DNA from 4 places in the Janthinobacterium sp. NFX145 genome. Region 4 is predicted to be linked to each of the others. Evidence: predicted binding sites of a transcription regulator. Region 4 holds the regulator's gene; each other region holds the start of a gene.
The links. Region 4 encodes FNR, which switches genes on or off when oxygen is low (the NO sensors DNR and NnrR bind a similar motif). Its sites were predicted from a motif close to TTGATNNNNATCAA; they were not measured.
Positions count from the first base shown of each region.

Region 1: the regulator FNR is predicted to act here: its motif matches at 2,007-2,020, upstream of paaA (1,2-phenylacetyl-CoA epoxidase subunit PaaA).
Region 2: the regulator FNR is predicted to act here: its motif matches at 3,073-3,086, upstream of ACPJXG_RS22400 (glycine-rich domain-containing protein).
Region 3: the regulator FNR is predicted to act here: its motif matches at 2,670-2,683, upstream of ACPJXG_RS17065 (bacteriohemerythrin).

Region 1 covers NZ_CP187360.1:693,360-698,734, reverse strand. Annotated here, with positions in the region: gene paaC (1,2-phenylacetyl-CoA epoxidase subunit PaaC) at 1-605, opposite strand, end outside; gene paaB (1,2-phenylacetyl-CoA epoxidase subunit PaaB) at 620-904, opposite strand; gene paaA (1,2-phenylacetyl-CoA epoxidase subunit PaaA) at 933-1,922, opposite strand; gene paaX (phenylacetic acid degradation operon negative regulatory protein PaaX) at 2,190-3,119, shown strand; gene ACPJXG_RS03050 (hypothetical protein) at 3,230-3,484, opposite strand; gene ACPJXG_RS03045 (M14 family metallopeptidase) at 3,625-4,749, shown strand; gene pmbA (metalloprotease PmbA) at 4,878-5,375, opposite strand, start outside.
Region 2 covers NZ_CP187360.1:4,993,854-4,999,228, reverse strand. Annotated here, with positions in the region: gene ACPJXG_RS22420 (SDR family oxidoreductase) at 1-890, shown strand, start outside; gene ACPJXG_RS22415 (hypothetical protein) at 974-1,234, shown strand; gene ACPJXG_RS22410 (hypothetical protein) at 1,402-1,671, shown strand; gene ACPJXG_RS22405 (hypothetical protein) at 1,914-2,153, shown strand; gene ACPJXG_RS22400 (glycine-rich domain-containing protein) at 2,241-2,954, opposite strand; gene ACPJXG_RS22395 (CHASE domain-containing protein) at 3,145-5,004, opposite strand; gene ACPJXG_RS22390 (glutamine--tRNA ligase/YqeY domain fusion protein) at 5,219-5,375, opposite strand, start outside.
Region 3 covers NZ_CP187360.1:3,833,481-3,838,855, reverse strand. Annotated here, with positions in the region: gene ACPJXG_RS17075 (TonB-dependent siderophore receptor) at 1-1,014, opposite strand, end outside; gene ACPJXG_RS17070 (hypothetical protein) at 1,326-2,192, shown strand; gene ACPJXG_RS17065 (bacteriohemerythrin) at 2,196-2,594, opposite strand; gene ACPJXG_RS17060 (hypothetical protein) at 2,837-2,992, opposite strand; gene ACPJXG_RS17055 (hypothetical protein) at 3,144-3,329, opposite strand; gene ACPJXG_RS17050 (PepSY domain-containing protein) at 3,440-5,375, opposite strand, start outside.
Region 4 covers NZ_CP187360.1:6,338,770-6,344,144, reverse strand. Annotated here, with positions in the region: gene ACPJXG_RS28515 (cbb3-type cytochrome oxidase subunit 3) at 1-88, shown strand, start outside; gene ccoP (cytochrome-c oxidase, cbb3-type subunit III) at 81-1,001, shown strand; gene ccoG (cytochrome c oxidase accessory protein CcoG) at 1,004-2,386, shown strand; gene ACPJXG_RS28500 (FixH family protein) at 2,441-2,965, shown strand; gene fnr (fumarate/nitrate reduction transcriptional regulator Fnr) at 2,969-3,727, opposite strand; gene ACPJXG_RS28490 (response regulator) at 3,967-5,375, shown strand, end outside.

The sequences.
Region 1 (5,375 bases), 780 kb from region 4:
TCGGCCACGTGTTCGAGGAAAGCGCGGCGCAGCACGTCCGATGGCGGCGCGATGCCGGCGGCAACCATGGCCTGGTCGACGGCGTCGTACGTGAACATCTCGCCCGTGTACATCCACAGCTGGTCGGCGGCGGCCTGCGTTTTCGCGTGGCTGTCGGCCGTGCCGTCGCCGAGGCGCACGATCAGGTCGCCGCTGCGGCGCAAGTGATAGGTCACTTCCTTGATCGACTTTTGCGCCACTTCGACGATGCGCGCATCCGTCGATTTACTCAGTTCCAGCAGCTGGAAGTAATGCCAGCTGTCGAAGAAGAACTGGCGCATCATGGTGTCAGCGTAATTGCCGTTCGGCTGTTCGACCAGCAGGCAGTTCTTGAAATCGTGGGCGTCGCGCAAAAAGGCGATGTCGTCCTCGTCGCGGCCCGCGTTTTCCAGTTCGGCCGCATAGCTGAACCACAAACGCGTCTGGCCCAGCAAGTCCAGCGCCACGTTGGTCAGCGCCATGTCTTCTTCCAGCGCCGGCCCCTTGCCGCACAGCTGCGACAACTGCTGGCTGAGGATCAGGGCGTTGTCGCCCAGGCGCAAGAGGTAATTGACCTTGTCATCCATTGCAGGCGCTCCCATCACAGGTTCTTGACTTCTTCCGGCATCGGGAAGAAGGTGGGATGGCGGTACACCTTGCTGTTCGACGGTTCGAACAGGGCGCCCTTGTCGCCGGGGCTGCTGGCAACGATATCGGCCGCGCGCACCACCCAGATGCTCACGCCTTCATTGCGGCGCGTGTAGACGTCGCGCGCATGGTTAACCGCCATGGTGGCGTCGGAAGCGTGCAGGCTGCCCACATGCTTGTGCGCCAGGCCGTGCTGGCTGCGGATAAAAACTTCCCACAATGGCCATTCTTTGCTCATGTTGCTATCCCCTATCTGTCTTATGTATTTACGCTGCCGCTTTGTTAGCAGCTTGCTTGTCTGCATACGCGACCAAGGCATCGCGGAACCATGCGCCGTCTTCATACGCTTTCACACGCGTTTGCAGGCGTTCGCGGTTGCACGGGCCATTGCCCTTCAGGACGTTGTTGAACTCGGACCAGTCGATCTCGCCGAATTCATAGTGGCCCGTTTCCGCATTGAACTTCAGGTCGGGATCGGGCACGGTCAAGCCCAGGTATTCGATTTGCGGCACGGTCTGGTCAACCATGCGCTGGCGCAATTCGTCGTTCGAGAACAGCTTGATGCGCCATTGCGCCGACTGGGCGCTGTTGACGGAAGCGGCGTCGGACGGGCCGAACATCATCAGCGAAGGCCACCACCAGCGGTTCAAGGCATCCTGTGCCATGGCTTTTTGCGCCGGCGTGCCCTTGCACAGCGACATCATGATGTCGTAGCCCTGGCGCGCATGGAATGATTCTTCCTTGCAAACACGGATCATGGCGCGCGCATACGGACCGTAGGAGCAGCGGCACAGGGGAATCTGGTTGATGATGGCGGAACCGTCGACCAGCCAGCCGATGGCGCCCATGTCGGCCCACGACAGGGTCGGATAGTTAAAGATGCTGGAATACTTGGCTTTGCCCGAGTGCAAGGCGGCCAGCAAGTCGTCGCGCGACACGCCCAGGGTTTCCGCGGCGCTATACAGGTACAGGCCATGGCCCGCTTCGTCCTGGATCTTCGCCAGCAGGATGGACTTGCGTTTCAGGGTCGGCGCGCGCGTGACCCAGTTACCTTCGGGCAATTGGCCGACGATTTCCGAGTGCGCGTGCTGCGAAATCTGGCGGATCAGGGTCTTGCGGTAGGCGTCCGGCATCCAGTCCTTGGCCTCGATCTTGATGCCTTCGTCGATGCGTGCCTGGAAAGCGCGCTCTTCCTGGCCCATGTCGTCGAGGGAACGGACGTTCTTGAGGCCGGTTTCAACCATTTGTGCGTACATGATCTGTCTCCCATGTCTTTGATTTTGCGCAGCAACGCGGTGCGATGAACAGATAATACGATACAAAAAACGATTTGCATACACTTGATATGAATCATTTTAAAATTTCGTATCTTGTGCGGCTTTTTTGTGCGTATGATATTGCTTATGAGAAAACACTACGAAGCGCCACCCGCGCTTCCGGCAAATTATTGCCGCGCTACCCGCGCAGCCAAGTAAACTGCTGCTTTTATTGATTCGACCGCAACACGGCCAGACCGGAACCACATGAAGAACACCCGCTGCACGGCATGGATAGCCGATTTCCTGGAAAGCGACCCACCGCGCTCGAAGTCCCTGGTGATGACCATCTTTGGCGACGCCATCGTGCCGCGCGGCGGCGCCATCTGGCTGGGCAGCCTGATCGAACTGCTGGCGCCGTTCGGCGTCAATGACCGGCTATTGCGCACCAGCGTGTTCCGCCTGGCGCAGGAAGGCTGGCTCAGCTCGCAGCGCGACGGCCGCCGCAGCGCCTATACGATACGTCCGGAGGCGCTGGCCCGCTTCGAACGCGCCTACCGCCGCATCTATGCGCCGCTGGTCGTGCATTGGGATGGCAGCTGGACCCTGGTGATCGGACCGGCCGGCAGCATCGGCGCGGCCGAGCGGGGAGCACTGCGCAAGGAATTATTGTGGGCCGGCTATGGTTTGATTTCTCCCGGCATCTTTGGCCACCCGGCCAGCAATGCGGAGGCGCTGGAAGATATCCTCGTGCGCAACGAGGTGCAGGGCAAGCTGTATGTTTGCCACACCACGGAATTGCCGGGCGTGAGCACGCGCCCCCTGCGCGACATGGTGGGCGATTGCTGGGACTTGTCGGAAGTGATGGCCGGCTACGAAAAATTCATCGCCAGCTTCCAGCCCCTGCTGACCCTGCTGCAGGAAGAACCCGTGTTCGATGCGGAGCAGGCGTTCGTCATCCGCTCGCTGCTGACGCACGCCTACCGCCGCGTGCAATTGCACGACCCGCAACTGCCCGTCGAACTGCTGCCCGAACCGTGGCCCGGCACGCAAGCGTATGCGCTGGCGCGCGACCTGTACCGCATCACGTATGCGGCCGCCGAGGAACATATCCTGGCCACCCTGCGGCGCGAGGATGAGCAGGCGGCGGATGTCGAGCCGTGGTTCTACGAACGATTTGGCGGTCTGAACACCTGACAAAACGTCCATGGCGGCGTTGCAGGGCCTGGGCGTACGTTCGTACTGCCTGCGACCCTGCGCCTTGCCCTGAACATTTTTCAGGCGTTCAGGAATAAGTTACTGTCTGCTCACTGTTTCACCACTACTTGCTTGGCACCAGCCAGCAAATCCTGCCCCAGCTTTTCCAGCGCATTGACCTGCACCAGCATGGTGTCGAGGATGGCGACGTTGAAGGTGTATTCGGCCGGCGTCGTATAGCCGGGGAAACGTATGATGCGCAGCAATTCCTGCAAGGTCGTGCCCTTGCCCAGGTGCGCCAGGGCGTCGCTGAGGGCGCTGACTTTCTTTTCCAGTTCGCGTATGTGTTTGCCGTTGTCGTCCATGATGATCTCCCGTGTCGGAGCTTCCACGTTAGCAAAGCACGTCCGCCGTCGTTTGCGCCAGCACAAAGGCGCCGCTAAAACGGGTATCATCGCGCCATTGCACACGATGCAAAACCCATACGTTTTTATCAGGAACACACATGACCATTAAAATCAGCCAGCAATTCGACGCCGGCGCGATCGAGGTGCTGCGCGCCGACGATGCCCAATCCATCGAGCTGAACATCCGCAAGGATTCCCACGCCGACATCACGCAGTGGTTTTACTTCCGCCTGCAAGGCGCGCAAGGCGAGGCGTGCACGATCCGCTTCATGAACGCAGGCAAGTCGGCCTACCCGGACGGCTGGAAAGATTACCAGGCCGTCGCCAGCTACGACCGCGAAACCTGGTTCCGCGTGCCGACCAGCTTTGACGGCACCGTGATGACCATCGAACATACGCCGGAAGAAGAAAGCGTGTACTACGCCTACTTCGAACCGTATCCATGGGACCGTCACCTGGCCCTGATCGACAGCGCGCAAGCGTCGCCGCTGGTACGCCTGATCGACCTGGGCAGCACCGTGGAAGGCCGCGACATGAACCTGCTGGTGGTCGGCGACGCCGATGCCGAGAAAAAAGTCTGGGTCATCGCGCGCCAGCATCCCGGTGAAACGATGGCCGAATGGTTTGTCGAAGGCATGCTCGAAGCCTTGCTGGACCAGGCCAATCCGTTTGCCCGCCAGTGTCTGCAGGACGCCGTCTTCTACGTGGTGCCGAACATGAACCCGGACGGTTCCGTGCACGGCAACCTGCGCACCAACGCGGCCGGCGCCAACCTGAACCGCGAATGGATGACGCCAACGATGGAGCGCAGCCCGGAAGTATTCCTGGTGAAACAAAAGATGCATGAAATCGGCTGCGACCTGTTCCTCGACGTGCATGGCGACGAAGGTCTGCCATATGTGTTCGTCGCCGGCAGCGATGCGCTGGAGAATTTCACGCCAGCACAAAAAGCCGAGCAAGACCGCTTCATCGCCGACTTCAAAGTAGCCAGCCCCGACTTCCAGGATGAGCACGGCTACGAAGACGGCCCGTTCACGCCGGAAGTGCTGACCATGGGTTCGCCCCACATCACGCACGCCTTCGGCTGCCTGTCGCTGACCCTGGAATTGCCGTTCAAGGACAACGCCAACGATCCCGACCCGCAAACGGGCTGGAGCGGCGCCCGCAGCGCCGCCCTGGGTGCGGCCGTGCTGCAGCCTATCCTGTCCACCTTGCGCGCCTGATCGCCAGGGCCGAACCGGCCCGCTTGATCCCATGCCCCGCTCGCCGGGGCATTTTTTTGCCCGCACGGCCAGCGTTTGGGAAGCGTGCCGAGGCAGCAGCTGCCGCCAGGCATCGAACCGCTTGCGCCTCAGCCGCCCGCCACCACCATGCTCTCGATAAGGATGGAACCCGTCTCTTTGGTGCCGCGGCGCAAGGCGTCGGCGCCCACGGCCACGATGTTGCGCAGCATGTCCTTCATGTTGCCGGCGATGGTGATTTCTTCCACCGGGTATTGAATGACGCCATTTTCCACCCAGAAACCAGAGGCGCCGCGCGAATAGTCGCCCGTCACGTAGTTCGTTCCTTGTCCCATCAATTCCGTCACCAGCAAGCCCGTGCCCAGCTTTCTCAGCATGGCGCTAAAATCGTCGCTGGCGGCCGTCAGCTTCGAAGTCAGGTACAGATTGTGCGAACCGCCCGCGTTGCCCGTCGTCTGCATACCCAGCTTGCGGGCCGTGTAAGTCGACAGGAAATAGCCTTGCACCACGCCATCCTTGACGACGTCACGGCTGACGGTTTTCACACCCTCTTCGTCGAACGGCGCGGAACCGACGCCGCCGATCACGTGCGGGTCTTCAAATATCTG
Region 2 (5,375 bases), 1.3 Mb from region 4:
GCAAGCCGTCAGGCTTGCCGCGCTTGCTGATCCTGGGCTGCGGCGACGTCGGCATGCGGCTGCTGCCGCAGCTAGCGGCGCGTTTTCGCGTCTTTGCCGTCACCAGCCAGCCGGCGCGCTGCGCGCAGTTGCGGGAAGCCGGCGCCGTGCCCATCGTGGCCAACCTCGACGACCGCGCCAGCCTGAAACGGCTGGCGGGACTGGCGACGATGATCGTGCACCTGGCGCCGCCCCGGTCGTCGGGCTTGCTGGACCAGCGCACGCGCAATCTGGCCGCCATTTTACCCGAGCATGCGCGCATGGTGTATGTGAGCACCAGCGGCGTGTATGGCGATTGCGCCGGTGCCTGGGTCGATGAAACACGGCCGACGGCGCCGGCCAATGCGCGCGCGAAGCGGCGCGTCGACGCGGAACAGGTCTTGCGCGGCTGGGGCGCGCGCCGCGGCGCCAGCGTGGCCATCCTGCGTGTGCCCGGCATTTATGCGGACGACCGCCTGCCTTTGAAGCGCTTGCGCGAAGGCACGCCGGCCCTGGCTGCGGGCGACGATGTCTACACCAACCATATCCATGCCGACGACCTGGCGCGCATCATCGAGCGGGCCCTGTGGCGGGGCAAGCCGGGACGCGTGTATCACGCCAGCGATGACAGCGAACTCAAGATGGCCGAGTATTTCGACGCCGTGGCCGACACGTTCGGCCTGCCACGTCCGCCGCGCCTGCCGCGTGCCGAGCTGCGGCAAGTGGTTACGCCGATGCTGCTGTCGTTCATGTCCGAGTCGCGCCGCCTGCACAATGCGCGCCTCAAACGCGAGCTGGGCGTGCGCCTGCGCTACGCGCGCGTGGCCGATGCCTTGCAGTCGCTGTCAGCCGATGGCGCCGGCATCGGGTAAAATGGCCGGTTATCTGCGCACTTTGCTGGGCCGGCGCGCAGCGCGCCGTTCCCGCGCTGCGCCACTCACTTAAGGAATACCGCATGAGCACCCTCACTTACGAAGAATACCTGGACGAGGTCACCACCGTCCTGACGGAACTGTACGACCTCGACGACGAGGCCGCCATCAAGCTGGTGGTGGCGGCGCAGGACGCCGAATTTTTTGTCCCGCACGATGCGCATGAAGAAATGCGTACCGCCGAGCAAGCCAAGAAAGATGCGGTCACCCTGTTCGAGCGCAAACAGAATCGCCAGCAAACGCAGGAAAAACAGCAGCAGCGCGTGCGCCAGCAAAAGAAGTAAGGATGGGGCAGTACGGGCTTCGGCGCAACGCCGGGGCCTTGCCATTTGATGCAGCGCAAACGTGCCATGGCGCGCTGGCGATATGGTGAGCGATGTCGTCACGCGTCTGGGCTCTTGTGGCGAGCTCTGCAGAGCGTGACGCTGTTTCCCGTCAGCAGGAGCGAGCCATGCGAGCGACGAGTCATCCCAGCAAGGAACAGGTGCGCGCCTATATGCGCAGGCGTGAACACGCGCTGCAGCCGCCGCCACCACCCGATGAAATTCGCCGGCAACTGGCCTGGTGCCGTGTGGACGATGCCGGATGCACTTGCGTTCCGGCCACTCCGGCCGGCGTGGCCGTGCAAGGCTGGCATTTATCCGCGGAAATGGCCCGCCTGAGCACCCTCATGGCGATAGCCTGGCTCATGCATAGCGGTGTTGCTCATCGTAAAAACTGATGACGTGCAGCAAACTTTCCCGATTTGAGTTATCCTCTAGCACATTCCAGGTGCGTCAATTCTCTTCAATTATCACAATTTTGCTTTAAGTTACGCAAAAATCAACAATAGCGTGTATTATATTGTTTGCGGCGTAAAAGCCGCATAAGTGATGGCGCTTTTTAGTGTGTTTACCCTGAATTATTGCAGAAGAGACATTCGGTTTCTTATTGCTCTAATACAACAAGTACGGATTTTTGATCATGTCTCTCAAACAAATTACCTCTTTGCCTACCTACAACCCGAATCGCGTCCTCGACGCGATCATCGACAAGCTGCAACTGAAAAATGATGCCGCCTTGTCGCGAGCTCTGGAAGTGGCGCCACCGGTCATCAGCAAGATTCGTCACAATACCTTGCCGATCGGCGCCACGATCCTTATCCGCATGCATGAAATCAGCGATTTCAGCATTCGTGAATTGCGCGAGTTGATGGCTGCCTAAGAGCGCCTGACAGACGGCAAACTGAGAGGTGCCGTCTGGGTAAGTCAGGCTTGCCGCGTGCGGCAGCCACATCTGTTTTCCGCTTTTCTATTGCGCGTCGCGGTTCAGTACCGGACGATCGACATAGAAACGCCCCATTTCCTGGCCAGTCGAGGACGACTTGACCACCGCTGCCGTCAATGAGGCTGGTGCGCTGGAAAATGCGGTGCTGGCAAGCCCGGTCGCGCGGCCCGAATACGCCGTCGCCTGTACCGCCGCACTGGAAAACGCCGTCTGCACGGCCCGGCCCGAGTAAGCCGTCGCCTGTACCGCCGCACTGGAAAATGCTGTTTGCACAGCCCGTCCTGAATACGCCGCTTGTATCGCCCGTCCCGAATACGCCGCCTGTACCGCACGCCCCGAATACGCCGTTTCTGCGCGGATATAATCTTCCCCGAACGTTTGCTCATACAATTGCTTCATGCGCTCGCCCACGCGGTGGTGCGCCGCTTCGTCGTCTTCGCCGCGCAAGCCGATGTACGGGAAGTGGTGGAGGAAGTAGCCGAACACCTGTTCGCAGTCCGCCGCATATTTCAGGGTGTCGAGGATGTGGTAGTGCCAGAAGGTATCGACGTCCATCAGCGGTGCCGTCTCTTCTTGTGGAAATTGTTTCATCAGGATCAGGAAGCGGCGGTATTCGAATTCCACCGCATTCGCCTTCTCCAGGCTCCATCCTTCGCCTGACTCACGGTGCATCAGCTTGACCTTGATCGCGTCCAAATTCAAATCTGCAATTGCCTTGAAACTGTCGTTCGTATCCATGAATGTCCTTTTGTAAAGAGCGTTGTGGGAAATACGGTGAAGCAAGGGAAAGCGGCGGCTGTGTACTCCTGGCAAGTGGTCGAGGAATGCCTGGCCCATGGCGGGCGGGCACGCTGAGTTGTTCTACATCAATATTGCATCTAATTACGAAATATGCAAGCTGAGCTTGCTTCATGCGGGCGCGCGCCTGTCAGCTGCTGGCCCGGCTTTCTTCCTGGTAGGGAAAGGCGGTGGCGTCCGCGCCCAGCGGCACGCTGACGTGCACGCTCATGCCGGCGCCGGGGCTGCTTTCGATGTAAAAAGTGCCGCCCAGCAATTTTATGCGTTCCTCGATGCCCACCAGGCCAAACGAGCCCAGCTTGTTGCGCCCGTCGATGGCCGCGCCCACGCCGTTGTCGCTGATGCTCATGGACACCGTATCGCGGCACTTTTCCAGCTTGACTTGCACGCGGCTGGCATTCGCATGCTGGGAAATATTGCTGAGCGACTCTTGCAGGATGCGGAACAGGGCCGTCGCGCATTGATCGCTGAGGCAAATGTCGTCATGGCTTTCGTTCACTTCGCAAGCGATGCCCGTGCGCTGGCGAAATTGCGCCACCTGCCACTCGACGGCCGCATTCACGCCCAGGTCCAGCACGGTAGGGCGCAAGTCGTTGATGATTTGCCGCACGCTCTTGATGGTGGCGTCGATCTGCTCCAGGGTCGAGCGGGCGCGGGCGTTCAGGCGCGGATGGCGGCGTTGCGTGCGCGAGGCCAGCATGTCGGCGTCGATGCGCAGCACCAGCAGGTTCTGTCCCAGGTCGTCGTGGATTTCGCGCGCGATGCGCTTGCGTTCTTCTTCCTTGATCTGGTCGGCGTGCGCCGCCAGCCGGCGCAGTTTCTGGTGCGACAGTTGCAGGCGGATCTGGCTGGCGCGCAATTCTTCCGTCATGCCCGTCGCCATCTGGATGGCGCGCCGGCGCGACGACGCCAGGGTGTGGAACAGCATATACAGCAGCATGGTGCTGGCACAGCCGATCAGCAGGGCCAGCCACGGCAGGAAGGCGTCGAAGCGTGAATACAGGTCGCTCTTGCGCACGCTGAACAGCGCTTGCCACACGCGGCCATTGTGTTCGATCAGCATCGTACTGCTCAGATAGCGGCCCGAGCTGCCGGGCTGCCACCATGGCGCATGCATGCCCGCCGTCGTGCTGTCGAAGATGGGGCGCATGTCGTGCGGCAACTGCAGCGGCAAGTCCGGCCGTTCCGGCGCCTGCGGGCCGATATCGAACACGGTCAGGCGGACGTTGCGTACCGGCATGTCGGCCAGGGCGCTGCGCATCATCGACACCAGGTCGTAGCCGATGCCGACGGAACCCTGGTAAGCGGCGCGCCGCTGCTCCACCGTAGCGACCGGCATGCCGAAGCGGTACACGGGCAGGCGCATGGCCATGGCCGTCAATTGGGGGCGGCCGTCCATCGGCACGGGCATGCCGGAATTGCTGACGTTGCCGGAATCGCGCGACTGCGCCAGCGTTTCGGCGATCAGGGGGCGCGAGGCGATGTCATAGCCATACTTGTCCGGGGCGCTGGCGATCGGTTCGACGTAGACGAGCACGGAATAATGGGCGCGCGGGACGGGCGGATGGATGGCAAACGCCGGATAGCCGTCGCGCCCGGGTGGATAGTCGTGTTGCATGGCCGCTTCGAAGGCGGCGCGCTGCGTCTCGTCGAGTTCCTGGCTGTAATTGAGATTCATCACGCCCGGATAGTTCTGCTGCAGGGCGAGGTTTGCCACGTAGCGGTGAAATTGCTCGCGGCTCACGTGCGCATTGGCGTGGAACAGGCTGGCGGTGCCGCGCAGCAGGTTGGCATACGATTTGGTGCGTGATTCGATGCTTTTCCGGGTATTGCGCGCCAGATTGTTGAACTGTTCGCTGGCATCGCTTTCGATCGACAGCGAGGCTGCCATGTAGAACAACAGGCCCACCATCATCGACATCACAAAGCCGAGCAGCCACAGCGGTCTTTTTTCAACAGATAAGGGGTGTTCGCCGGCAGTAGAAGACATCGCCATCCGCATCAGGAAGAGGAATCGGGTGCCGCCTGGGTGGCGGAGGCTGGACTGCGTTGTAGAAGCGCCATCGACATTGTAAATTGCTCAATAGCTGCCTAATATACAAAATTATCGTGAATATAGTCAACTGGCAATATTCTCAGGTGATATATATGGTTGAAACGAAAAAAAACCGCCGCAGCGGTTTTTTTCGTGTGCCGTCCAGCCTCTATTTGGCGGGCTGCCAGCTGTCTTTCAGGGTGACGATGCGGTTGAAGACGGGCTTGCCAGGCTGGCTGTCCACGCGGTCGGCCGCGAAATAGCCGTGGCGCTCGAACTGGAAGCGCTGTTCCGGCTGGGCCAGTTCCGCACCCGGTTCCAGCCAC
Region 3 (5,375 bases), 2.5 Mb from region 4:
GGTGCGGTTCGTGCTTTCCGTGCGCGCATAGCCGAGGTGCAGATTCCAGTTGCCGGGCAGGCGCTGATCCAGCGACGTAAATACCGTGTGCTGCTTGTTGGCCCAGGTGCTCCATGGCGTCGTCCAGCTGGTATTGCGTGGCAAGTTCGCCAGACTGCCGTCCGCGTTCCAGTAGGGCACGGCGCCCCAGGTGGCACCTGTTGGCTTGTTGTCCTGGAAGTCGACGCCGGCCGTCAGCAGGGTGCCGGGACGCACGTCCGCCTCGACGATGACCATGCCGACCGTCTTGCGTTCGTGATACATGTCCAGGTAGGAATCGCGTTTTTGCCAGGCCAGGGCCGTGCGCGCGCGCACGCTGCCTTCCGCGTTCAGCGGGGTGGACAGGTCGGCCTCGAAGCGCTGGTCATCCCAGCGGCCCATGATCAGGCCGGCGCTGGCCTGGAAGGTTTTCGTGGGTCGCTTGCGTATCATGTTGATGGTGGCCGACGGGTCGCCTTTGCCGCCCATCAGGCCGGTGGCGCCGCGCACGACCTCGATGCGGTCGTACAAAATCGTGTCTTGCAGCGGTGCATTGCCGCCACGCGCCATGCCATCGATCTGGAGATTGTTGATGCCGAAGCCGCGCGCATAAAAGGTCGTGCGCTCCGTGTCGTTCTGGCCCACCTGGATGCCCGTCGTCTGCGCCAGCGCCTGGTCCAGCCGCACGGCGCCCAGATCGTCGAGCAACTGGCGCGTGATGACGCTGACCGATTGCGGTGTCTCGCGCAGGGACAGGTCCATGCGCGTGGCGCTGCGCGTTTCGCCTGCCGTGTACGACTGCGTGCCTTCCGTGGTGGCCATCGACTGGCCCAGCACCGTGACGGCCGGCATGGTGACGTCGGCCGCGGCGTCGTCGGTTGCGTGTGCCGGCAAGACCACGCCGGCGGCAAGGCTCAGCAGAGCGATGTGTAATAAACGGGGCAGGGGGCGCAAGGCGGGCTGGCGCGAAGAAGAGACGATGGTGATCGATTGCATAATTTTCCTGGAGTATTTTTAGTCGTGTGTGTTCCTATCTCGTCTGGCGAGGTGCGCAGTAGCTGGGGGGGATGGCGTGACGCTGGCCCGTGGTCTGGCTTGGATAGCAGTTCCACCCGCGCCTGGCAGTGGAAAGATGAGCATGATTCCTGTTACATTTGTGAATAAGAATCATTATCAATATAGAGGATATTTGCCAAATAATCAAGCGTTCGCACCAAAAGAGTGCAATTGGGGCTATGGCGCGCATCGGCTGGCCTTCTGCGATAATGCAGGCGCTGATAAAATATTTTCCTCATTGAAAGAAATGCATGCGTACATGGATCGCTTGTGCCGGATGGTTGTGTGTCGTGTCGCTGGGCCAGGCCCAGGAGCACGCGCCGCCGCCGGCTGTTCCCGCGCCGCTGCAGAGTGCCAGCGTGCCGCCCGCCGCCGTATCGCCACCTGTATCGCCGCCCGTTGCGCCGGCCGCATCCGCAGCATCAGCGCCAGAGGTAACGGCGAGCGCAGAGGACGCCTTGCCGTCGCAAACGGTGACGATCACGGCCAGCAGCGACGCCAAGGCGCCGCGCGTGCGCTTCACGGCGTATCGCGAAAGTTATCTGACGGCCAGGAAAGTGTGGCAAGTGTCGAGCGGCAGCGTGGTGATGGCCCTGCGCCTGATTCCTGCCAAGCTGAGCGCCACCATTGACGACGTGCGCGTGGCCTTGCAAGGCTATGGCGCGCCCGTGCCGATCAAGGTGTCCAGCGGCGGCGTGTTCGTCGTGCCGCTCAACGATGACATCGCCGCGCAGGATGGTGCTTTCCTGGTGAACAAGGGCAGGGGCGAGCTGACGGCGAATATCGTCCTCCAGCCGTCCGTGGCGCGCGATGCGTGGAACGTCACGCGCGTGGGGCAAGTCTTGCAGGACGCCCGGCGCGCCGTGCGGGCCATCACGCCGTGGTACAAGCGGCCGTTCGCCAGCGACGTGCAATCGCTGGCCTTTTGCGCAGCCGAGCGGGGCAGCGCCTTGCAGTTGATGGATGGCGAGCAATTGATTGCCACCTTGCCCATGAACGAGGCGGCCGTCAACGACATCAACCAGCCCGTGTTTTGCAAGATTTTCGACGGTGAAGACAAATACCCGAGACACTACCGCGTCGTCATGCCCGAGCAGGCCACGGTGCTGCTGCTGTAGCGACTAGTTCGGCTGGCGCTGCACCAGTTCCAGCGCCGCCGCCAAGGCCAGGTCCATGGTGGCCTGGTGGAAGATCAGCCATTGCGGCAAGAGCGACAGCGCATGGCGGCCCTGTTCCAGGTCGCCTTCATCGACGGCGGCCCAGGCATGGTGCAAGCCGCTGAGCACGCGCGCATGCTGTTCCCGGTGGTTGGCCAGCGAGGGAAAGGCGATTTCTTCCATCAAATCCTCTTCCTCGCGGAAATCGCGTTCGACGGCCGCAATCAGCTCGCGAAACGCCACGCTGAAATGCTGGTCGCCCAGTTGCTGCAGGCGCGCAAGCTCCTGAAACAGCGCCTCGTGTGCCTCGTCGATGACGGGAACCCCCAGTGCCATCTCATCCTTCCAATGCGATTTACCCATGCCGATGCTCCAGGTTAAGTCCGTCGCGGTGCGAAGCGGACTGTTCCAGTGTGGACGCGGCGAAGAGGGAAATCCATGACCTGGATCAAATGTGCAGTGAAGAGCGTTTGAGGAAAACTAGAAAAACTGATCGGTAAAGAGAACAAATTCCCACCGGCAACAAAGCGGTTTTTGAATGTGAACGCCACTAGCGAGCTCCGCTGAAAGCAGCGCAGCCAGCGGCGTTTTCTCAGCCGCGCGTCTTATTGCCGAGGCCAATGGCTCCACATGGCATGGGCATCGACATTCGGCACTTGCAGTTGCTGCCCGGCAGACAATTGCATCGTATCCCTCAGCACGAGGGGCGCGAGCAGCAAGGCCGACAAGGCAAGGCAGGCCAGCACTTTGAGCGTCAACATGGTCGTCTCCCGGTGTCCCGGCGGCGGCGCGGGGATGCGGCGCCTGCCGGTCACTTCCTTATGCACTACCATGCTTGCAGTTTAGTTCATCTGGTCGTAACTTCAACTTATTGCTGTGATGCACTGCACCAGTTCGCCTGTTGCCACGGGCTTATTTGGCCTTGCGGCTGCGCCGTGCCTTGCCTGTTGGCGGCAGAAAGGAATCGAACCACACTTGCGTCAGTTGCCGCGTATTTTTCGCCGCCTCGCGCTTGACGGCCGCTGTCGCGTGGCCGCGCGCCGTGTTGGCGATGCGGTTGGCCGCGCTCAGGTACATGCTCATCCAGGGGTTTTTCATGGCTAGCCTCGCAGACGGTGGGGGGAATGTCTCCACTCTATCCCGATGGCTGGCGCCGACAGTGCGCCTGCCCACATAGCCGGGCCGTGCTGGCGATTGGCTGAGGCAGATCAATACACGTCGCGGCGGTAGCGTCCGGCCGCCAGCAGGGCGTCGAGTCCCTCCTGGCCCAGCACTTCTTGCAGTACAGCATCGATTCCTGTGGCCATGCCTTGCAGGCTGCCGCACACGTAGACGATGGCGCCTTGCGCCAGCCACTCGCGCAGGTCATTCGCGCTGGCGCGCAGGCGATCCTGCACGTATTGTCGTTCACCATCGCGCGAAAAGACCTTGTCCAGGCGTGCCAGGTGGCCAGCGTCGAGCCAGCCTTGCAACTCTGCGCCGCAGATGCTGTCAAAAGCTTGCTGGCGCTCACCGAACAGCAGCCAGTTGCGGGCCAGCCCCGCCCGATGGCGCGCGCGCAGGTGCGCACGCAGGCCTGCCAGGCCGGAACCGTTGCCGATATAAATGCAGGGCACGTCGACCAGGGCCGGCGCGAAGGCGGGATTGGCTTGCAGGCGCAGGCGGATGGGGCTGCCTAGCGGGGCGAAGCGGGTGAGCCAGCCGGAAGCGAGGCCATGGCCCTGGTTGTCATCGCCCGCATGGCGCTCCTGGCGCACCAGCAATTGCACTTCGCCGTCGGATGGCAGCGAAGCGAGCGAATAGCTGCGCGGCGCGTGATGGGCATTGTCGGGGTGGCTACCCTCGCCATCGCTGCCGTCCGCGTTGCAGGGAATGATTTCCGCCAGCGCGCCCGCTTCCCAGGTGGCGCCGGCCGGGCCCGTCAAGGTGATTTCATGCAGTTCGCCGCCCAGGCTGCCCGGGTTGAGCAGCACGCGGCGCGCCAGGCGCCACTCGGCATACGACGCTTCTTCCTGCACGCCGATGGCGTCGATGGCGCTGCCGCTGCAGCGGGCCAGCGCCTTGGACCAGCCGGCCAAGGCGGCGGGGTCGTGCTTGTCCACCTCGATCAAGGGGAACAGGGAAGTGGCGCCCAGCGCTTGCAATTGTTGCGCCAGCGCATGGCCAAAGCCGCAGAAGGCGCTGTAGTGGCGGTCGCCCAGGGCCAGCATGCCGAATTCCAGGCCCGCCAGCGGCATGCCGGTGGTCGCTTGCAACAGGCGCGCGAAGCGGCGCGTGCCGTCCGGCGCCTCGCCTTCGCCAAAGGTGCTGGCGACGATCAGTGCCCGTTCGTACTGGCGCAATTGCGCGGGGTCAAAGCGGTCCAGCGATTGCACGTCGACGGCCACGCCCGCCTGCTGCAGGGCGCGCGCGCTTTCCAGGGCCAGGCGTTCGGCCTGGCCCGATTGGCTGGCGTAGGCGACGAGCGTCGGCAAGCCGGTATTTTGCTTGTTCGCTGCGCCGGCGCCCAGCATGGCGCGCTGCGCCTGCACAGCCCGCTTAGCCTTGCGGCGGCCCAGATACAGCATCCAGCCCGTGACGGCGAACAGGGGCAGGCCCAGGCTGGCCACGGTGACGATGATGCGGCCCGGCAAGCCAAAATACGTGCCCATGTGCAGCGGATAAATGATGTTGACGAGGCGCGATCCCAGCGCCTGCTGGCTGTACGGTTCGCTTTCCGTGAGCGTGCCGTCGGCCGGTGCAATGCTCATGCGGCTGCGCGCCCGTTCGTGCGGCGCATCGCTGGCCAGCCACGTGAATTGCACGGCTTCACCTGCGCGCGTGGGCAGGCGCACGCTGGCCAGGGTCCAGCCAGCGGCGTGCTGCTGGAAGCTGGTCCAGGCCAGGCTGATGTCGACGGCGGGCGCATCTTTTTTCTCTTTGGCTACACGCTTGGGCGATTGCGCTGCGCGCGGCGGCTTGCCGGCCCAGGCGTCGATATTGTCGCGCACCACGTCGTAGCTCCAGTAAATCCCCGTCAAGGTCAGCGCCACGTAGACGACCAGGCACCAGGTGCCGGCCACGGCATGCAGATTCCACAAAAAGGAACGGCCTTTCAGGGCCGGATCGAAGGTCAGCCAGGTGCGCCAGTCCAGCGGACGGCGG
Region 4 (5,375 bases):
GGCGGCACGCCTGCCGTTCGCCGACGACGCGCTCGACTATCCGGCCGAGGCCGAGATGAACCTGGCGAAGGAGCATCACCATGGCTGACTTTACCAATGGCTTCTGGAATATCTACATCGTCGTGCTGTCCCTGCTGGGCATCATCGGCTGCGGCGTGCTGCTGTACTCGCAGTCGAAAATCAAAGTGGTCGAGGGCGCCCCTGCCGACGGCACCACGGGCCACGTCTGGGACGAGGACTTGAAGGAACTTAATACGCCGATGCCGCGCTGGTGGATGTGGTTGTTCTACATCACCATCGTCTTCGCGCTGGCCTACCTGTTCCTGTATCCAGGCCTGGGCAACTATGCCGGCAGCCTGGGCTGGAAATCGACGGGCCAGTACGAGGAAGAGCTGAAGAAGGCGGAAGCCGACTACGGTCCCCTGTTCAACAAGTACCTGAGCCAGGACTTGAAGACGGTGGCCGCCGATCCGCAGGCGCAAGCCATCGGCCAGCGTCTGTTCCTGACCTATTGCGCGCAATGCCACGGTTCGGATGCGCGCGGCAACAAGGGCTTTCCCAACCTGACGGACAAGGACTGGCTGTATGGCGGCGAACCCGACATCATCAAGACCACCATCCTGCACGGCCGCAATGGGCAGATGCCACCGATGGGCGCCGCCCTGGGCTCCGAAAAGGATGTCGAGAACGTGGCCCATTATGTGCTGAGCCTGTCCGGTTCGACCTCGGATCCCGTCAAGTCGGTGCTGGGCAAGGCCAAGTTTGGCGCCTGCATGGCCTGCCATGGTGCCGATGCCAAGGGTAACCAGATGCTCGGCGCGCCGAACCTGACGGACAAGACCTGGCTGTACGGCGGCAGCGCCGACACCATCATGGAAACCGTACGCAAGGGACGCAGCAACACCATGCCTGCCTTCAGCGATTTCCTCGGCGAATCCAAGGTACATGTGCTGTCGGCGTATGTCTGGAGCCTGTCGAATCCGCAGGCACCCGCCAAGTAAAAATGGAACCTCAAGTCATCAAGATGTATGCGGCCCGCGAGCAGATCTACCCTCGCGAGGCCAAAGGACGCTACGCTACCTGGCGATGGGTATGCGTATGGCTTACCCAGCTCGCGTTCTACGGCTTGCCGTGGTTGACCTGGAATGGCAGGCAAGCCCTGCTGTTCGATTTGACCACGCGCAAGTTCTACATTTTCGGCGTCGTGCTGTGGCCCCAGGATTTCATCTATCTGGCGGCCCTGCTGATCATCTGTGCGTATTTGTTGTTCCTCGTCACGGCCATTGCCGGGCGGGTGTGGTGCGGGTTCTCTTGCCCGCAAACGGTATACACGGAAATTTTCCTGTGGGTCGAACGCCGCATCGAGGGTACGCGCAGCGCGCGCATGGCCCTCGACAAGCAGGGCCCCTCCGTGCGCAAGGCGTTCAAGAAGACGGCCAAGCACCTGGCATGGGGCGCCATCGCCCTGTGGACGGGCTTTACCTTTGTCGGCTACTTCACGCCGATCAAGGAACTGGCGCAGTCGGTGACCACCTTGAATTTCGGTCCCTGGGAATGGTTCTGGGTCTTGTTCTACAGCCTGGCAACCTACGGCAACGCGGGCTGGCTGCGCGAGCAGGTGTGCAAATACATGTGCCCCTACGCGCGCTTCCAGAGCGCCATGTTCGACCAGGACACGCTGATCATCACCTACGATGCCAAGCGCGGCGAACCACGCGGCGCCATGAGCAAGAAGGCCGGCAACAACGACAAGCTGGGCGACTGCATCGATTGCACCCTGTGCGTGCAGGTGTGTCCGACCGGTATCGATATCCGCAACGGCTTGCAGTATGAATGCATCGGCTGCGCCGCCTGCGTCGATGCCTGCAACAGCGTGATGGACAAGGTCGAGCGGCCACGTGGCCTGATACGCTACAGCACCGACCATGCGATGGAAAACAACTTCAATTCGAAGCAGATACGCCAGCGCGCCATGCGCCCGCGCGTCCTGATCTACACTTCCATCCTGGCCCTGATCATCATCGCCGTATGTACGTCGCTGGCCCTGCGCACGCCCCTGAAAATGGACGTGATCCGCGACCGCGGTTCGATGGGACGCGAAGTGGAAGACGGCATGATCGAAAACGTCTACCGCCTGCAGATCATGAACACCTCGGAGCAAAGCCAGCATTTCAAGATCAGCGCTTCCGGCTTGCCGGGCCTGACCTTGCTGACGCGCGAAGAAGTGACCTTGCAGCCGACGGAAACGCTGGGCTGGCCGATCCGCCTGCGCGTGCCGCACGGCGTCGGCGAGAAGGGGTCGAACAAGATTGCGATCGAATTGCAATCGCTGGACAACCCCTCGCTGCATGTGCGTGAAAGCGCGGTATTCATCGTGCCGCGTTAAAGCAGGAAGGCCGGTCCCCGCATGGGGACTGGCCGTTTACACAGGAGAATCACCATGTCCGACAGTCTGAAACTGCAAGCCCCCGCCGATCCCTGGTACAAGCATCGCTGGCCATGGCTGCTGATGATCGGTCCCGGCCTGTCCGTGGTCGTCGGCAGCTTCATGGGCTATATCGCGTTTACGCAACCCGATGCGCTGGTGGTGGGCGACTATTACAAGCAGGGCAAGGCGATCAACCAGGATTTGAAGCGCGACACGATCGCCAGCGACCTGGCGATGGCTACCAGCTTGTCCTACGACGTGGCGTCAGCGCGCCTCAGTGGTTCCGTGCACAGCTTCGGCAAGGCTTACCAGGGTCCGCTGCAGCTGCACCTGGCGCATGCGACCCTGCCGGAAAAGGACATCAAGCTGCTGGTGCGGCCCGATGCGGCCGGCAATTTCTCGGTGGCGCTGCCGATGCTCGAGCGCAGCCGCTGGCAAGTGCTGGTGGAAAACGACAAGCGCGAGTGGCGCCTGTCCGGCATCTGGACCTGGCCGCTGCAACGCAGCATCGCGCTGCACGCCGACGAAGAGCTGTAGGCCTTATTTGCAGACGTCGGTACCGGCCGTGATGGCCTTCAGTTTTGCCGGCTGCAAGATTTCAATTTCTCGGTTCGAGACGCGCAGCCAGCCTTCCTTCTTGAATTTCGACAATAAACGGCTGACGCTTTCGATGGTCAGGCCCAGGTAGTTGCCGATTTCCTCGCGCGACATGCGCAGCTGGAATTTGCTGCTCGAATAGCCGCGCGCTTCGTAGCGCGACGCCAGGTTGACGATAAAGGCGGCAAAACGCTGCGTCGCCTGCATATTGCCCAGCAACAGCATGACGCTTTGCTCGCGCGTGATTTCCTGGCTCATCATGCGGTGGAAATGGCGCAGCAGGGTCGGCATATTGCCCAGCAATTGTTCCAGGCTGGAAAACGGGATTTCACACACTTCGCTGTCTTCCAGCGCCACCGCATTACAGTGGTGGCGGTCGGCGCTGATGGCGTCCATGCCCAGCAGTTCGCCGGCCATCTGGAAGCCCGTCACCTGCTCTTCGCCGCCCGGATTGATCTGGTACGTCTTGAAGTGCCCCAGGCGGATCGCGTACAGGTTCTGGAACGAGTCGCCGATGCGGAACAGCGAGGCGCCGCGCACGATCTTGCGGCGGCGGCCGATGATCTGGTCCAGCCTGTCCATGTCGCCCATATCGAGGCCCATCGGCAGGCACAATTGATGCATGCTGCAGGTCGAGCATCGCGCACGCAACGCTTCCACGTTCACTGTAGGCAAGGTTGGAGTGAGTAGCGCTTCAGTCATGTCGGTACCTTTTAGAAAATGCAACAACAAGTTTACTGCATACAGGGTTGCCGTGTGCCAATTTCACGGCAATTTCGCTGAATAAACGACGTTCCGACTTTAATTATATGGCAACATCGTCAAAAGCCCATGCGGGGAGGGCAATTTGCGCGGCGCCGCTTGCCAAGCTGGGGCATTGATAGGAAAATTCCTGACAGCATTACTTGCCGCCTGTGCCGCCCGGTACTGAAAAGGAAATCATGAAGCCTCTCGGCATCAAAGCAAAAGTCGCGCTGGCCACCAGCCTGACCTCGATCGCCATGATCGCGCTGGTCACCATGATCCAGGTGCAGCACATGCGCGACGATTTCACTAAAGTACTGCTGAGCCAGCAGTCATCCCTGATCAGCCGTACCGCTGCCGAGCTCGACGACAAGCTGGGCATGCTGCTGCAGATCGTCACCCTGACGGCCCGGCAGCAGCCGCCGGAACTGATCGCCCGGCCCGCCCAATTGCGCGAATACTATTCGCGCCGCTCGATGCTGGTGCTGTTCGACGACGTGCTGGTGCTCGACGCGCAAGGCGCCGTCGTGGCCGACATGCCGGAAGTGCCGGGGCGCGCCGGCATCAACGTCGCCGAGCGCGAGTATTTCCAGACCGTCCTGCGCACGCGCCAGCCCATGATCACCGAACCGATGCTGGGTAAATCGAGCGGCATGCCCATCGTGCAGATGGTGGCGCCCGTGCTCACCGCCGATGGCCAGGTGGCCGGCGTGGTGATCGGCGTGCTGCGCCTGTACAAGGACAACCTGCTGGGGCGTTTGCGCTCGGAAAAGGTCGGCAAGAGCGGCTATTACTTCATCCTCACGCGCGGCGCCGTGCCGCGCTACGTGCTGCACCCCGATACCAGCCGCCTGCTGCAGCCGCGCCAGCCGAACGCCAACCTGACGACGACCCAGCTGCTGAAGGAAGATGGCGAAGGCAGCATGGTCAGCACCAACAGCCGCGGCATCACGGCAGTCAACAGCTTCAAGCGTTTGAAATCGGTGAACTGGCTGCTGGCCACCTCGCTGCCCGTCGCGGACGCCTTCGAACCGTTCGATGGCGTGCTGTACCGGCTGGTGCTGTGGAGCATCCTCGCCTCGCTGCTGGCCGCCTTTGTTCTGGGCTGGGTCACCGTGCGCCTGCTGTCGCCGCTGGTGCGCCTGCGCGACACCCTGCTGGCCCTGCGCACCAGCGGCAGCCGTTTTACCCCCGTGCCGGTGCAGCAGCGCGACGAGATCGGCGAACTGACGGAAGCGTTCAACGGCCTGATGAGCGAGCGCGACCGTCTGCAGCAGGAACTCGAATCGCGCGCGGCCGAACTGGAGCAGGAACGCGACCGGGCCGAGGCGGCCAACCGCGCGAAAAGCGATTTCGTGGCCAACATGAGCCATGAAATCCGCACGCCCCTCAATGCCGTGCTGGGCATGGTGTATTTGCTGGGCAATACCAGACTCGACACGGAACAGCGCAAGTATCTGACCATGGTCAGAGTGGCGGGCCAGTCGCTGCTGGGCATCCTCAACGACGTGCTCGACTATTCGAAGATCGAGGCGCGCCGCATGGAATTGTCGCCCGTCGAATTCGACCTCGACGAAGTCATGAATACCCTGGCCACGACGATGAC